Regions from separate parts of the Agrobacterium salinitolerans genome, predicted to be linked through region 1. Evidence: predicted binding sites of a transcription regulator. Region 1 holds the regulator's gene; each other region holds the start of a gene.
The links. Region 1 encodes PhoB, which activates phosphate uptake and scavenging genes when phosphate is short. Its sites were predicted from a motif close to TGTCATNNANCTGTCAT; they were not measured.
Positions count from the first base shown of each region.

Region 2: phnC (phosphonate ABC transporter ATP-binding protein) is a predicted target of PhoB. The motif match lies at 1,292-1,308, and genes of this name have one in related genera.
Region 3: O9X91_RS15720 (YdcH family protein) is a predicted target of PhoB. The motif match lies at 1,931-1,947, and genes of this name have one in related genera.

Region 1 is NZ_JAPZLN010000001.1:389,030-394,746, reverse strand. It holds gene pstA (phosphate ABC transporter permease PstA) at 1-683, shown strand, start outside; gene pstB (phosphate ABC transporter ATP-binding protein PstB) at 698-1,513, shown strand; gene phoU (phosphate signaling complex protein PhoU) at 1,610-2,335, shown strand; gene phoB (phosphate regulon transcriptional regulator PhoB) at 2,366-3,049, shown strand; gene O9X91_RS01840 (GcrA family cell cycle regulator) at 3,429-3,962, opposite strand; gene O9X91_RS01835 (aspartate aminotransferase family protein) at 4,394-5,593, shown strand; gene argF (ornithine carbamoyltransferase) at 5,651-5,717, shown strand, end outside.
Region 2 is NZ_JAPZLN010000001.1:628,802-634,518, reverse strand. It holds gene phnD (phosphonate ABC transporter substrate-binding protein) at 1-287, opposite strand, end outside; gene phnC (phosphonate ABC transporter ATP-binding protein) at 373-1,233, opposite strand; partial or broken gene O9X91_RS03045 (DapH/DapD/GlmU-related protein) at 1,472-2,089, opposite strand; gene phnL (phosphonate C-P lyase system protein PhnL) at 2,086-2,793, opposite strand; gene phnK (phosphonate C-P lyase system protein PhnK) at 2,798-3,574, opposite strand; gene O9X91_RS03030 (alpha-D-ribose 1-methylphosphonate 5-phosphate C-P-lyase PhnJ) at 3,571-4,473, opposite strand; gene O9X91_RS03025 (carbon-phosphorus lyase complex subunit) at 4,607-5,716, opposite strand.
Region 3 is NZ_JAPZLN010000004.1:103,107-108,823, reverse strand. It holds gene O9X91_RS15735 (5-(carboxyamino)imidazole ribonucleotide synthase) at 1-1,043, opposite strand, end outside; gene purE (5-(carboxyamino)imidazole ribonucleotide mutase) at 1,055-1,555, opposite strand; gene O9X91_RS15725 (YdcH family protein) at 1,571-1,774, opposite strand; gene O9X91_RS15720 (YdcH family protein) at 2,008-2,184, shown strand; gene O9X91_RS15715 (sulfite exporter TauE/SafE family protein) at 2,285-3,049, opposite strand; gene O9X91_RS15710 (thiamine phosphate synthase) at 3,154-3,807, shown strand; gene O9X91_RS15705 (tetratricopeptide repeat protein) at 3,816-4,916, shown strand; gene O9X91_RS15700 (inositol monophosphatase family protein) at 5,081-5,717, shown strand, end outside.

The DNA of each region.
Region 1 (5,717 bases):
AAGCAGCGGGTGTGGGTGTGGCGCTGATCGGCTCCTTCTACATGATGCTGATCGTGCTGGTGCTGTCATTGCCGATCGGCGTCGCGGCCTCCATCTATCTCGAGGAATTCGCCCCGAAGAACCGTCTGACGGATCTTATCGAGGTGAATATCAACAATCTCGCGGCCGTTCCTTCGATTGTTTACGGTCTGCTCGGCCTCTCGGTCTTCATCAACTTCATGGGCTTTCCGCGCTCGGCCTCGCTGGTCGGCGGCCTCGTCCTGACGCTGATGACCCTGCCGACGATCATCATTGCGACGCGCGCTGCCCTGAAGGCCGTGCCGCCGTCTATCCGCGCCGCCGCCCTCGGCCTCGGCGCTTCCAAGATGCAGACGATCTTCCACCATGTGCTGCCGCTCGCCATGCCCGGCATCCTCACCGGCACCATCATCGGTCTCGCCCACGCGCTGGGCGAAACGGCGCCGCTGCTCCTGATCGGCATGGTGGCATTCGTCGCGAATTACCCGACAACGCCGATGGATCCGTCCACGGCCCTGCCGGTGCAGATTTACATGTGGGCGAACGAAGCCGAGCGTGCCTTTGTCGAAAGGACATCCGGCGCTATCATCATCCTGCTTTTGTTCCTCATTGTCATGAATGTTGGCGCAATCCTGTTGCGTCGCCGCTTCGAACGGCGCTGGTAGAGGGAGATTGAGCAATGAACATGTTGTCGGAAGCAGCAGTTGAAAAGGCGCTGGACAAGAAAATGAATGAAGTCTCATACAAGATGATCGGCAAGGACGTTTCGGTTTATTACGGCGAAAAGCGTGCGCTCTACGACGTGAACCTGAATGTTCGCGAAAATACGGTGACGGCGCTGATCGGCCCGTCTGGCTGCGGTAAATCCACCTTCCTGCGCACCCTGAACCGCATGAACGATACGATCGACGGTTGCCGGGTGACCGGAAAAATCACGCTCGACACCGACGATATCTACGATCAGGCAATCGATGTCGTGGAATTGCGCGCCCGCGTCGGCATGGTGTTTCAGAAGCCGAACCCTTTCCCGAAGTCGATCTACGAAAACATTTCCTACGGTCCGCGCATCCATGGTCTCGCCCGCAACAAGGCGGATATGGACCAGATCGTCGAGCAGAGCCTGCAGAAGGCCGGCCTCTGGAACGAAGTGAAGGATCGCCTGCAGGAATCCGGCACGGGTCTTTCCGGCGGTCAGCAACAGCGCCTGTGTATCGCCCGCGCGGTTGCCGTCAGCCCGGAAGTGATCCTGATGGACGAACCCTGCTCGGCGCTCGACCCTATCGCGACCGCAAAGGTCGAGGAACTGATCCACGAGCTGCGCACCAATTACACCATCGTCATCGTCACGCACTCCATGCAGCAGGCGGCGCGTGTTTCCCAGCGCACGGCCATGTTCCACCTTGGTCACCTTGTCGAGGAAAACGAAACCGACAAGATGTTCACCAATCCGGACGACCAGCGCACGCAGGATTACATCATGGGCCGCTTCGGCTGATCCCGGCCGGCGCTTTATCGAAACCGAACAAGACTGGTGCCTCTGCCGTGCCCGCTTCCGGGCACGCGCATGCAGGCCAAGCCGGAGGACTAGACCATGACACAGACAACGACCCATTCGCATATTCTGTCGGCATATGACGACGAACTGAAATTCCTGACGCGCCGTATCGCCGAAATGGGCGGTCTGGCGGAACAGATGTGCGCCGATGCCGTGCGTGCGCTCGTCAACTCCGACGCCGCACTCGCCCAGAAGGTCATTTCCGACGACGCGATCCTCGATCATTCCGAGCGTGAGATCGGCGACAAGGCCATCGTCACCATCGCCAGGCGCCAGCCGATGGCTGCAGACCTTCGCGAGATCATCGGCACGCTACGTATTGCAGCGGACCTCGAACGCGTTGGCGACCTCGGTAAGAATACTGCCAAGCGTGTCATCGCGGTTGCCGGCACCGGCGTGCCGCGCAAGCTCGCCCGTGGCATCGAACACCTCTCGGAACTGGCGCTGGTACAGCTCAAGGAAGTCCTCGACGTCTATTCGACACGTTCGGCGGAGAAGGCAAATGCCATCCGCGAGCGCGACGAGGAAATCGACGCCATGTACACGTCGCTCTTCCGTGAGCTTTTGACCTACATGATGGAAGATCCGCGCAACATCACTACCTGCACGCATCTTCTGTTCTGCGCCAAGAACATCGAGCGTATCGGCGACCACGCCACCAATATCGCCGAGACGATCTATTACATGACCACCGGCAGCCAGCCGGAAGGCGAGCGTCCTAAGGATGACAGTTCCAACACGCTCGGTTCGGTGACCGAGTAACAGACAGGCAGCGGCTTGCGGAGTTAGTATATGGTGCCCAAGATTGCAGTTGTGGAAGATGAGGAAGCGCTGAGCGTGCTGCTTCGTTACAATCTCGAGGCTGAGGGATATGACGTCGACACGATACCCCGTGGAGACGAGGCCGAAATTCGGCTGCAGGAACGTATTCCAGACCTTCTTATCCTGGATTGGATGCTTCCCGGCGTTTCCGGTATCGAACTGTGCCGTCGGCTCAGAATGCGGCCGGAAACCGAACGCCTGCCCATCATCATGCTGACGGCGCGCGGTGAGGAAAGCGAAAGGGTTCGCGGCCTCGCCACCGGCGCCGACGATTATGTCGTCAAGCCGTTCTCGACACCGGAACTCATGGCCCGGGTCAAGGCCATGCTGCGCCGGGCTCGCCCCGAGGTTCTGTCTTCGGTGCTGAAATGCGGCGATATCGAACTGGATCGCGAGACCCATCGCGTTCACCGCAAGAGCCGCGAAGTGCGCCTCGGCCCAACGGAGTTCCGCCTGCTGGAATTCCTGATGACCTCTCCCGGCCGGGTGTTTTCCCGCTCACAATTGCTGGATGGCGTCTGGGGTCACGATATCTATGTGGACGAACGCACCGTCGACGTGCATGTCGGACGTCTGCGCAAGGCGCTCAATTTTTCGCATATGCAAGATGTCATCCGCACCGTGCGCGGCGCCGGATATTCAATGGAAGCCTGAGGAAACCGAAACCGATGGTTTCACTCGGGAAAAATTCCCAAAATTCAGAAGGCCCGCAGCCGGGATGGTGGCGGGCCTTCTGAATTCGAACCTTCCCCAACGCGTGTCCTTGTTGTTTTTGAAGGCGACAGACGGTCTGCTGAGAGTCGGATTGCGCGGTGAAACCAGACAGGAGGGATGGCGCGGCACGTCGCCGACGAACTCAAAGTATTTGCCGCAAGGGCGTGTCGCGATTTTACATCCGCAGAAGGCGGAAGAAGAGGAATTGGGAGCGCCTCTCAAACAGCGTGCGCCCATTCCGGGACCGCCTTGAGTTTTGCCATAAAAAAACGGGCCCGAAGGCCCGTAGTTTTTGAGTGTCGAATGCGTGCCGCAACACTCAAGCTTTGCGACGTTCGCTTACCGGCTGGTAGGCGAGTTTCGCATGGAACTTGCAATAGGGTGACGATTCCAGCGCTTCACAACCGCAGAAATGGAAATCGTCTTTCAAGGGATCGCCGACCGGCCACTTGCAGGTGCGCTCCGTCAGTTCCGTCAACGTCAGGCGACGGGAAATCGGGGTGACGACGTTTCTGGAAGGAACGTAATCGAGGACTTCCGCGGTCTCGATGCCGATCTCTTCCTGAAGAGCCGTTGCTGCGTTGGAACGGGTCAGAACCCGAGCAGGCGCTGTGCCGACACGGCCCGCGAAATTCGTCGCGCGCGGGGCAGGAGCGGCGGCGCGCTTGGGCGCGGAACGCGCCGAAGTGACCGGGCCGCCGGCCTTGACGCGACCCGGCAGGTTGAGACGGTGGACCTTGCCGATGACGGCATTACGGCTGACACCGCCCAGCTGCGCTGCTATCTGGCTGGCGCTAAGTCCCTCGGACCACAATTTCTTGAGTTTTTCGACCCGTTCGTCTGTCCAGTTCATGCCGCTTCTCCGCTCGTCGCGTATAATGTCGGCAGAATCCATCTCCGCCTCGCGGGCGTGCCGCGAGCGTGGTTTCTGCCTGATTTTCGGTGACTAGTTCCGCCGCAATGCAGTCTAGTAATTAGCGATTAACCTAGTGCCACGCAGACTCCGTGGCAAGAGTCGTGGGAATCATCTCGAATCGATTTTCCGGTTTTCCCCAACTTGCTGGCGAGTTGAGTCTGAAAGGCAACACCTTGGGCCTCATCCACCGCCACCTACTAGGGCTTGAGACGCCCGAGAAACGCGGACTTTTGTTGACATCGGCAGGCGAAGTGACAATAGTGCCCCTGCCGCCGCGAGGCGGCATTTTTGATTTTCAGGCGAGGGATAACCCCGAAAGCCTATTGACAACTGTCTGACAGCGCAACCGCGCAAGGAGTGATACAGCCATGGCCGAAGCCGCCGCGCCATTGTTCGATACGTTTGCAAGAGCCCCCCTGCGCTTCGAGCGAGGCGAGGGCGTCTGGCTGTTCACGGAAAGCGGCGAACGATATCTGGATTTTGCGGCCGGCGTTGCGGTCAATTCACTGGGTCACGCCCACCCGCACCTCGTGGAGGCGATCAAGACCCAGGCCGAGAAGGTCTGGCACGTCTCTAACCTTTATGAAGTGCCGGGCCAGGAAAAGCTTGCAAAGCGCCTGACGGAAGCGACATTCGCAGACAAGGTCTTCTTCACCAATTCCGGCGCGGAAGCGCTGGAATGCGCGATCAAGACGGCGCGCCGTTATCATTATTCCAAGGGGCATCCGGAAAAGTTCCGCATCGTCACCTTCGAAGGCGCCTTCCACGGCCGCACGCTCGCGACGATCGCCGCCGGCGGCCAGCAGAAATATCTCGAAGGTTTCGGTCCCAAGGTCGAGGGTTTCGACCAGGTGCCCTTCGGTGACGTTGATGCGCTGAAAGCCGCTATCACGGACGAGACGGCCGCGCTGCTGATCGAACCCATTCAGGGTGAGGGGGGTATTCGCGCACCAGCCAAGGAATTCCTGCAGCTGCTGCGGTCGCTCTGCGATGAGCATGGCATGCTGCTGATTTTCGACGAGGTCCAGACTGGTGTCGGCCGCACGGGCAAGCTCTTTGCCTATGAGCAGACAGGTGTTGCGCCGGATATTATGGCGGTTGCCAAGGGTATCGGCGGCGGCTTCCCGCTCGGCGCCTGCCTTGCGACGGCGGATGCCGCTTCCGGCATGACGGCAGGCGTGCATGGCACCACCTATGGCGGCAACCCGCTGGCCATGGCTGTTGGTAACGCCGTACTTGATGTCGTCCTCTCCGAGGGCTTCCTGGAAAAGGTTCGTGATGTCGCGCTGGTTTTCCGTCAGGGCCTTGCTTCGCTGAAAGATCGTTATCCCGATGTCATCGAGGAGATTCGCGGCGAAGGCCTGCTTCTCGGCATCAAGGCGAAGGTTCCCTCGGGTGAGCTGTTGCAGGCCATGCGCGCCGAGCATCTGCTGGGTGTGCCGGCGGGCGACAACGTCATCCGTCTTTTGCCGCCGCTCGTCACCACGGCGGAAGAGGCCCGCGAGGGCTTGGCGCGCGTGGAAGCGGCCGCCGCTTCACTGACAGTGAAACAGGCAAAGATCGCCTGAGGAAACAATAAATAGCGGGCCTCTTCCCCGAGGCTCGCGAGCATGGGACAGTTTGAAATGGCTTCACCTAAACATTTTCTCGACCTGTCGGCCGTCAGCTCGCAGGATCTGCGGGCAATTCTTG
Region 2 (5,717 bases), 240 kb from region 1:
GCCAGAGCGATCTTGGCGTAGGAGGATGCGCCCATGGAAGCGATGTCGATGGTGCCGCCGAGCAGGCCCTGGATAACGCCGTTATAGTCCGGCGACGGGAAAACCTGAACTTCGGAAACGCCGGTTGCAGCCTTGAGGCCATCGGCAACGCACTTGGTGTTGCGGATTTGGTCGGCTTCGTTTTCGGAGCCGTCGAGACCGATGCGCAGAACCTTGACGTCCTGAGCCATGGCGGAACCGGCCAGAACGCCAAGGGCGACTGCCGAAAGAAGGACTTTCTTCAACATGGACTTTCTCCTGTTTCCCGGCGAGCCGGAGTTTGTTGTGAAATATTGGCCCTTGACGCGGGCGCAAACGATGCTGAGCGGTTCCTCAGAGCCCGGCGAGAGCGAGCGGTTCGGGACCGGCAGATTGCTGCACCGGACGCGCGGCAAGCTGCGCGCCGGGAATATTGATGCTGGTCGAGGTCATGGTCTCGTCGATGCCGGAGCCTTGCGAATCGGTTCCGTAGATTTCGGTGACGGCGGCAGCAGTGAGCTCGGCGGGCGTTCCATCGAAGACGACGCGGCCCTGCGACATGCCGATGATGCGTTCGCAATAATTGCGCGCCGTATCCAGCGTGTGAAGGTTGGTGATGACGGTGATGCCTTCGCGCTCGTTGATGTCGCGCAGCGCGTCCATCACGATCTTGGCATTGAGGGGGTCGAGGGAGGCGATCGGTTCATCGGCCAGGACCATCTTTGGAGACTGCATCAACGCACGCGCAATGGCGACGCGCTGCTGCTGGCCGCCGGAAAGCGTGCCTGCCGCCTGCATGGCCACATGTTCGATGCCGAGCCGCTCGAGCGCGGCGATAGCCATCAGCCGCTCCTCATGGGTGAAGATGTTAAAAAGGCTGAGCGCCGTTGAACGGTGGTTGAGGCGGCCGAGCATGACGTTGGTGAGCACATCGAGGCGGGGCACCAGATTGAACTGCTGGAAGATCATGGCGCAGTCGCGCTGCCAGTTGCGGAGCGCCGCACCCTTCAATGACGAGACTTCCGTGTCGTTGAAATGAATGGAACCGGAGGAGGGATCGATGAGACGGTTGATCATGCGCAGCAGCGTCGATTTTCCCGCACCCGAGCGCCCTATCACGCCGACCATCTGACCCTGCGGTATCTCGACATTTACGGAATCGACCGCAGTGTGGTTGCCGAAACGGCGCGTGACTTGCTTCAGGTGAAAGCTCATTTCCCCGTCCAATCTTCTTTTGACGGGGTTCGACGTAACAGCGGTGCGTGAAGCGTGAGTGTCAGTTTGATGAAGAAAATATTACATAATTCGCAGATACGACACCCGTGGGTTCGCCGACAAACCTTTCTTCTGGCTTGTCATGCGGTGGAAATCCCGCGTGGCATATCGGGAGCCGACAAACAGAAATCCCGGGACATGACCCCGGGACTGCAATTGCTTCGGTATAGGCGGGAGTTTACCCGCCATATTTCGCCACGAAATCCTCGGCGGCGAGTGTGCGGAAATCATCCAGCGCGCTGCGCAGCCTCGCATGGTCCCAATCCCACCAATTCAGTTCATCCATGCGCTTGCCAAGCTCCGCGGTAAAACGCTCGCGGATCAGCCGGGCGGGCACGCCGCCGACGATGGTGTAGGGCGCAACATCTTTGGAAACGACCGCCCCGGCCCCGACGACTGCACCGTTCCCCACCGTGACGCCGGGCAGGATGGTCGCACCGTGGCCGATCCAGACATCGTGGCCGATCACCACCCGTTTGGCACGCCGGGCGGCGAAGAAATCCGTTTCATCTTCGGCGTCGTCCCAGTAGCTGCGGGCGCGATAGGTGAAATGGTGCAATGTCGCCCGCTGCATCGGATGATTGGTGGCGTTGATGCGGACGGAAGCGGCGATGTTGACGAATTTGCCGATGGTGGCGCACTAGATCGCGCCATCCTGCATGACATAGGAGTAATCGCCCATCTCGACCTCCTCAAGGCGGCAGCGCTCCGAAATTTCGGTATAGCGGCCGATCGAGGAATTGGTGACGCGGGCACTTTCGTGGATGACGGGTTCGAGACCGACCTTGACGCTCATGCCGCTGCCTTCCGGGGCGAGAATCGCGAAACGTCGAGAATGCGGTCGGCCACGGCTTCGCGCACTTCTTCGTCATGGAAAATGCCAAGCAAGGCGGTCCCCTTGCGCTTCTTTTCGGCGATCATCTCAACGACGACCCGCCGATTGGCGGCATCCAGTGAGGCGGTGGGTTCGTCGAGAAGCAGGATGGCGTGATCGGTGATGAAACCGCGTGCGATATTCACACGCTGCTGCTCACCGCCGGAAAAGGTTGCCGGCGGCAGCGACCATAATTCCTTCGGCAGGTTGAGCTTCGAAAGCAGCGCCGCTGCCTGCTCTCGCGCCTCCTCGACCGCAACCTTGCGGGCAAAAAGCGGCTCGGCGACGACGTCTATCGCTGGAACGCGCGGCACGGTGCGCAGGAACTGGCTGACATAACCAATCGTGCGGTGGCGGATATCGAGGATCGTGCGCGGCGAGGCATTGCCGATATCGACGACCTGGCCCTCATGACGAACGAGAATCTGTCCGCTGTCGATGGCGTAGTTGCCATAGAGCATTTTCAGGATCGAGCTTTTGCCGATGCCCGAAGGGCCGCCGAGCACGACGCATTCGCCGCTAGAGACGGAGAAATTGACATCGCGAACGACTGGCAGCTCGATACCGTCGCGAAGATGCATGGTGAAGCTTTTGAAGACTTCCGAAACGATGAGAGGCGTCGTCATGGCATCAAACCTGCAAGATGGAGGAAACAAGCAATTGCGTGTAGGGCTCGCGCGGATCGTCCAGCACCCGGTCGGTGAGGCCATGTTCGATGACGTCGCCGCCCTTCATCACCATCATGCGGTGAGAGAGAAGTCGCGCCACCGCGAGATCATGGGTGACGACGACGACCGCAAGACCGAGATCGTTGACGAGGCCGCGAACCAGATCGAGCAGACGTGCCTGTACCGAGACATCGAGGCCGCCGGTCGGTTCGTCCATGAAGACGAGGCGCGGCGATGTGACGAGGTTGCGGGCGATCTGCAGGCGCTGGCGCATGCCGCCGGAAAAGGCGCGCGGCTGATCGTCGATACGGTCGGTGCCGATTTCCACCCGCTCCAGCCATTCGCTGGCCGATTGCCTTATATTGCCATAATGCCTGTTGCCGACGGCCATCAGCCGCTCGCCGACATTGGCGCCGGCGGAAACCGCCATGCGCAGCCCATCTGCCGGGTTCTGGTGCACGAAACCCCAGTCCGTCCGCATCAGGAAACGCCGTTCGGCCTCACCCATATGATAGAGGTCACGCACCGTGCCGTCGCGCATGCGATATTCCACGCTGCCCGCCGTCGGCATCAGCCGGGTGGAAATGCAGTTGAGGAGGGTGGTCTTGCCGGAACCGGACTCACCGACGATTGCCAGAACCTCGCCCGGATAGAGGTCGAAGGACACGTTGCGGCAGCCGGCGCGGTCGCCATAATATTTGGAAACGTCCCGGACTTTCAGAAGCGATGCGTCGCTCATTCTGCGGCCTCCTTCACTTCTGCCAGCAGATGGCCCTTGTGGCCATGGGCGCGGCGGTCCTCGCAATGGTCGGTATCGGAGCAGACGAACATGCGTCCGCCCCTGTCGTCCAGCACCACCTCGTCCAGATAGACATTCTCCGCCCCGCACAGCGCGCAGGGCTTGTCGAAACGCTGGATTTCAAAAGGGTGATCTTCGAAATCGAGGCTGACGACATCGGTATAGGGCGGCACGGCATAGATGCGCTTTTCGCGCCCTGCGCCGAACAGCTGCAGGGCGTCCGAGAGATGCATTTTCGGATTGTCGAATTTAGGGGTCGGCGACGGATCCATCACGTAACGCCCGGCCACCTTCACCGGATAGGCATAGGTGGTGGAGATGCGGCCGTTGCGGGCAATATCCTCGTAAAGCTTGACGTGCATCAGGCCATATTCTTCGAGCGCGTGCATGACACGGGTTTCTGTCTCGCGCGGTTCGAGAAAGCGCAGGGGCTCGGGGATCGGAACCTGATAAACGAGCACCTGGCCCGAATGCAGCTCCTCTTCCGGAATGCGGTGCCGCGTCTGGATGATCGTTGCATCCTTCGTGCGGGTAGTGACCGCCACATTCGCGACCTTCTGGAAGAAGGCACGGATGGAAACGGCGTTGGTCGTGTCGTCCGCGCCCTGGTCGATCACCTTCAGCACATCATCAGGACCGAGGATAGAGGCGGTCACCTGCACACCGCCGGTGCCCCAGCCATAAGGCATGGGCATTTCGCGGGAAGCGAAGGGAACCTGATAACCGGGAATGGCGATGGCCTTCAGGATCGCCCGGCGGATCATTCGCTTGGTCTGTTCGTCCAGATAGGCGAAGTTGTAGGCAGCCAGCCCGTCGTCAAATGAAACTTCTTCAAGCATTGCGCGTTAGCCTTGTGAAAAAAGGAGTACAAGCTCATGGAGATTGGAATTCTTGCAGCCGTGTTCTTTGCTGTGTTTGCAGCATCGACCGTCTTTTGCGCCTACTGGTTTGGCGAGCAGCGCAGCCGCTGAGCTATTCGGCCGCATCGCTCATCCATTCCGCGCCATTGGCGTTGATCGCCTCGAAATCGGCGCGCATCTTTCGCACCAGACCGAGTTCGGCCTGAAAATCCACGTAGTGCGGCAATTTCAGATGCTCGACGAAACCCGTCGCCTGCACATTGTCGGCGTGTGAAATGACGAACTCCTCGTCCTGTGCCGGCGCGACGACATCTTCGCCGAATTCGCCGGCGCGCAGCGCGCGATCAACCAGCGACATTGCCATCGCCTTGCGTTCGCTCTGACCGAAGACCAGACCGTAGCCGCGGGTGAATTGCGGCGGTGCCTTCGCCGATCCCTTGAACTGATTGACCATCTGGCATTCGGTGACCTGGATATCGCCAAGCGAGACGGAGAAGCCGAGTTCCGGCACATCAAGCTCGACCTCTACTTCGCCAATACGGATTTCGCCGACGAAGGGGTGTGTGCGGCCGTACCCGCGCTGGGTCGAATAGGCGAGCGCCAGAAGGAAACCCTCATCGCCACGCGCCAGCGATTGCAGGCGCAGGTCACGCGGCATCGGAAACTCCATCGGTTCCCGTGTCAGGTCGCCGGCAATATGATCGTCCGGCATGTCGCCGTCGCTTTCGATCAGCCCCTCCTGAGCGAGGATATCGGAAACGCGCATGACATATTCCGGCTCGCCTTCACGCTGGGTAGCGGTTTCGACGACCCCGTCTTCGAGGAGGGAGGGATCAAGCAGCCGGTGGGTGTAATCGAAGGTCGGCCCCAGCAATTGCCCGCCGGGCAGATCCTTGTAGGTGGCGGAAACGCGCCGCTGCACCGTCATGTCAGCGGTATCCACCGGCACCGAATAGCCGAAGCGCGGCAGCGTGGTGCGATAGGCGCGCAGCAGGAAGATGGCTTCGATCATGTCACCGCGCGCCTGCTTGACGGCAAGGGCTGCAAGCGACGGATCGTAGAGCGAGGCTTCCGCCATCACCCGGTCGACGGCGAGCGATAGCTGCGAAACGATCTGCGCAACGGTCATGGCGGGCAGGGCGCGGTCTCCGCGCCGCTTGTCGGCCAGAAGCCGGTGGGCGTTGGCGATGGCGGTTTCCCCGCCTTTGACAGCAACATACATC
Region 3 (5,717 bases), on a different contig from region 1:
TGGCCCATCTTGCGGCCCGGCCGTGCTTCCGTCTTGCCGTAGAGATGCACGAGACAGTCTCTTTTCGCCAACCATGCCGGAACATCATCGATGTCTTCGCCGATCAAATTGGTCATAACGCAATCTGAATGGCGATCCGTGCTGCCGGGCGCGAGGCCCGATACGGCCCGGATATGCTGCTCGAACTGCGAGATCACGCAGGCGGCCTCCGTCCAGTGGCCGGTATTGTGGACACGCGGCGCCATTTCATTGGCGACCAACGAACCATCCGGCAGGACGAAGAATTCGATGCCGATGACGCCGACATAATCGAGCGCCGCCAGAAGCTTTTCCGCCGATTGTACGGCAACTGCCCTGGCGGCATTGGAGAGCGCTGCCGGAACGGTTGAAGTGTGTAGAATGCCGTCCAGATGGACATTCTCGGCGGGATCGTAACAGGTGACGGTCCCATCCAGGAAACGGGCGGCAATGATCGAAATTTCCCGCTCGAAGGAAATGAAGCTCTCGAGGATCAGCGGCACGCCGCCGAGCGCCGCAAAGGCGCCTGCGAGGTCTTCGCCACCCCGGAAGAGACGCTGGCCCTTGCCGTCATAACCCATGCGGCGGGTTTTCAGCACGCCCTTGCCGCCGAAGGTGGCCAATGCGGCCTCCAGCTCTTCCTGGCTGTCCACCGCGCGGAAATCGGCGGTCGGGATGCCGCAGCCGTTGAGGAAGCGTTTTTCCGTCAACCGGTCTTGTGAGGCGCTGAGTGCTTTCGGAGGTGGATAGACGGGAACGGAGAGGCTGAGCTTTTCGGCCGCCGCGACAGGCACGTTCTCGAATTCGTAGGTCACGACATCACAGCGGCTTGCGAGTTCCGCAAGCGCCTTTTCGTCGTCATACTCCGCGACGATCTGGTCGTTGCAGGCTTGCGCTGCCGGACAATCCGCCTGCGGTTCAAGCACGATGGTGCGGTGGTTGAGGCGCGCAGCGGCCATAGCCAGCATACGCCCGAGCTGCCCGCCGCCGATAATGCCGATGGTCAGGTTACTGGTCTTTGCAATCGTTCCTGTCGTCACTGGGCGCTGTCCATGGGGTATTCCGCGACAGCCGCAGACTGGCGTGCGCGCCAGGCGTCCAGCCGGTCGGCGAGGTCCTCATCGCCAAGCGCCAGAACCGCAGCGGCAAGAAGGGCGGCATTGATCGCGCCGGCCTTGCCGATTGCGAGCGTTCCGACGGGAATACCGGCCGGCATCTGCACGATGGAATAAAGGCTGTCCTGCCCGGACATGGTCTTGGACTGTACCGGAACACCGAAGACCGGCAGCGGCGTCATCGAGGCCGTCATGCCTGGAAGATGGGCGGCGCCGCCTGCACCAGCTATGATGACCTTGAAGCCTTCGTCCTTCGCACCATTGGCAAAATCATAAAGCCGGTCCGGCGTGCGGTGGGCGGAAATGATGCGGGCTTCATATTCGATGTCGAGCGCATCCAGCGTATCGGCGGCGTTCTTCATGGTCTCCCAGTCAGACTGGCTGCCCATGATGATGGCGACGGGGGGCGTTTCTGCTGTCACGTAATGTCTCCGGGCTCAGGCGATGATATCGGGAATGACCTGATCTTCAAGCTGGGTCATCTTGTCCTTGACGGCCAGCTTCTTTTTTTTCATGCGCTGTATTCTCAGCGCATCGCAGCTCGTCTGGATCATCGCGTTGATCGCCGCGTCGTAATCCTCATGCTCCTGGCGCAGCCGCGCCAGCGTGAGCCTGATGTCCGCCTGGTCCTGATCGGGCATCTGTTCATCCCCATTTTATGCCGCCGGATCGGCTCCGGCGCGTATGTGATCGTTCACGAGGCTCTATCATCAAATCGCGGTAACGGGAAGTTATCCCTTGCGACCAAATTGCCCACTTATTGCCTTCATTTCGCCTTCGACAAGCGGCGCGATCCGTGTCACATTGCCGTCGTAAACCTGAAACTCCAGCGATGGAGAGCTGGAGGTAGGTTCAAAAAGGAAGGACGTGCCGCATGACCATTCAGGCTCATATTGCATCGCTCGAAAAGAAACACGGTGCTCTGGAGGAGGAGCTCGAAAGTATTCTTGCTTCCCCGTCGTCTGACGACAAAGAGATCGCGGACCTTAAACGTCGAAAACTGCGCCTGAAGGATGAACTGCAGAGGCTCAAGGCCTCGACGAGACATTAATTTATGCCAGGCCGCGGCTCTCGATGAATGAAGGGCCACGGTCTGAGCGTTTCAAGCTCTGGCGGCGAAAACCTGCTGCCAGAGCTTTTTATTGCCGAATCTAGAGCGGCAGTCCGTCCCACAGCAGTTTAAGCGCCGCAATCAGCGCCATGGCGTACATGAGCGGGTAAAACACCGCGGGTTTCAGATATTTCACCACCTTGGCGCCGGCAAGCGTCGCCAGCATCGCCACCGGCAACAGGCTTGCCGATGTCTTGAGGTTGGTGGCGTCCAGTGCGCCTAGCGCGAAATAGGGAATGAGCTTGATCGCGTTCATGATGGCGAAGAACCGCACGCTCATGCCGGTATAGATCTTTGGATCGAGCTTCAGCGGCAGAACGTAGATCTGGAAGGGCGGGCCGCCCGCATGGGCCACGAAACTGGCATAACCGGACAGACCGGACCAGAGGGTCGCAGCCGCCGGTCTTTGTGGCTTGGCCGGGATTTCCCGGCCCTTGCGGCTTTTGAAGCTTTCATAGAAATAACGCAGCACGAACAGGATCGTGACCGAGGCGACAACAAGGCGCATGGCGTCTGCGGAAACGAGGCTTGAGGTCGCCCAGCCCAGCGCGATGCCGGCAATAGCCCCCGGCAGCATGATGAGGAGCGTTTCCCGGTGGTTGTAGTGCCGCCAGGCGAAAAGCGCCACGATATCCATGACGATCAGGATCGGCAGAAAGATGGCCGCCGCCTGCACCGGCGATACGGCAAGCGCCATCAAAGGAACGCCCATCAGCGCCAGCGCGCCGCCCAGCCCTCCCTTGGAAAGGCCGACGAGAACGACTGCGGGAATGGCGACGAGATAAAAATGAAAATCGGTGAGCATGGATGGACGGTTGATCCTTTCGCCGGTCCGGTTTATCGGATTTGTCATATGAAAACGAGTGCAGATTGCGCAGCAAGCGTCTTCTGTCTGAAATGGACGAATCGATGACCCTAGTTGAAGACCGTTGCCGCCTTGTCCTGATCGTTCCGCAATCGGACGACGCGCAAAAGCAGGCTAAAGAGGTGGAAAACGCATTGCGGGGCGGTGATGTCGCTTCCGTTATCATTCCGCAATATGGTCTGGATGACGCCGCTTTCCAGAAACGCGCCGAACTGATCGTGCCCGTCGTCCAGAAGGCAGGTGCGGCGGCGCTCATCGCCGGTGACAGCCGCATTGCCGGCCGCGTGAAGGCGGATGGCCTGCATGTGGTCGGTAATGGCGAGGCGCTTGCGGAGGCCGTGGAAAAATTCACGCCGAAGCTCATCGTCGGCGGCGGCAATGCGGACGACCGTCATAAGGCGCTGGAGCAGGGCGAGGCCAATCCGGATTACATGTTTTTTGGAAAGCTCGAAGGCGACATCAAGCCGGAAGCGCATCCCAAAAACCTGGCGCTCGGCGAATGGTGGGCCTCGATGATCGAAATCCCGGCCATCGTCATGGGTGGCGCCGATGTGTCCTCGGTTGTTGCCGTGGCCGAAACCGGGGTGGAGTTCGTGGCCATGCGCAGCGGCGTTTTTGAAAATGCCGGCGGCGCCGCCCAGGCCGTTTCTGAAATCAACGCCCTGCTTGACGAAAAAGCGCCACGGTTTGGCGGTTGATACAGGCGATGATCATGCGCTCGGTTCACCTCTGCCTTTCCGTTTCACTGCTGGCGCTCGCTTTCGGCGCGCCGGCGGGTGTTGCGTTTGCCCAGTCCGGACCGCAGAGCGAAAGCAATGCGCTGTCCCGCCAGCTGGAAAACGAGGCTCAGCCGACCCGTCAGGGCAGGGTGCAATCCGAAGAGCAGAAGGACTTGCAGCCGTCTGCGGGGGTGAACGTCTATCAGCGCATGGGCGCGGAATTGCCGGCGCTGCCGCCTGAAAAAGAATTCAAGGGCCGGGTGGACGAAGCTTACGGGCATTTCCAGCGCGGCGAATATGTGCAGGCGCTCGACAAGGCGCTGAACCGCGCGCAGAACGGTGACGCACCTGCCCAGACGCTGGTGGCGGAAATGATGTCGCGTGGTCTGGGCATCGCCCGTGACGAGAAGACCGCTGCTTTCTGGTACCAGCAGGCGGCTGAGGGTGGCGATCCCGTCGCCATGTTCAAATTCGCGCTGATTCTGATGGAAGGCAAATTCGTCACCCGCGACAAGGCGAAGGCCGACGATTTCATGCGCCGTGCGGCGGAAGCCGGCAACGCCTCCGCCCAGTTCAACTGGGGCCAGATACTGGTTTCGGAAAATCCCGGAGCCAAGGGCCTGCTCATGGCTTTGCCGTTCTATGAAAAATCCGCCGAACAGGGCATTGCCGATGCGCAATATGCTGTGTCGCAGATTTACTGGTCGCTCAAGGATGTGCCGGCCGAGAAAAAGGCAAAGGCGCGGGACTGGCTGACGCGGGCCGCGAAAGCTGGATACGATACCGCGCAGGTCGATCTCGGCATCTGGCTGGTCAATGGGTTCGGCGGCGAGCGCAATCTGGATGAGGGTTTCCGCTGGCTCTACGGCGCGGCGCAGCGCGGCAATGTCGTGGCGCAGAACAAGGTGGCGCATCTTTACATTCAGGCGCTCGGCACGAGGCCGGATCCCGTGGAGGCGGCCAAATGGTATGTGCTTTCCCGCCGCGCCGGCCTGAAGGATCCGTCTCTCGAGGACTTCTATCTCGGCATCACCGACGAGCAGCAGAAGAAAGCGATTGAGGCCGCAAATCGTTTCCGCCCGACGTGATGGAAGGGCAGGCTTCCTGCGCTGGCATTGACCCATGGGCTTTTTGCCTTGAATTTCCGCGCGTTTTGTGGTCTTGAACCGCAAACTTTCAATTCAAGAAAATAATGACGTGCCTGCCCGGTGAGCTTCCGGGCGGTTCGCAAGCTTTCCAGGAAACAACATCGATGGCCCGTTCAGCCCTTCTCAATGTCATGGTTCAGGCCGCCATCAAGGCGGGTAAGTCTTTGTCGCGTGACTTCGGTGAAGTGCAGAACCTTCAGGTCTCGGTCAAGGGACCGAGCGATTTCGTTTCGCAGGCGGATCTGAAAGCCGAGAAGATCGTGCGCGACGAATTGATGAAGGCCCGCCCGACCTACGACTTCCTGGGTGAAGAAGGCGGCGAGGAAAAGGGCACGGACGGCGCACATCGCTGGATCGTCGATCCGCTGGATGGCACCACCAACTTCCTGCACGGCATTCCGCATTTCGCGGTTTCCATCGCGCTCGAGCGTAATGGTGAAGTCGTCGCCGGCGTGATCTTCAATCCGGCCACCGACGAACTCTACACCGCCGAGCGCGGCGGCGGCGCGTTCCTCAACGATCGCCGCATCCGCGTCGCTGCGCGCAAGGCGCTGACCGATTGCGTCATCGGCTGCGGCGTTCCGCATCTCGGCCGTGGCAATCATGGCAAGTTCCTTGTCGAACTTCGTCACGTGATGGGTGAGGCTGCCGGCATCCGCCGCATGGGTGCGGCTTCGCTCGATCTCGCTTATGTCGCTGCTGGCCGTCTCGACGGTTACTGGGAAGCTGATCTTTCGCCAT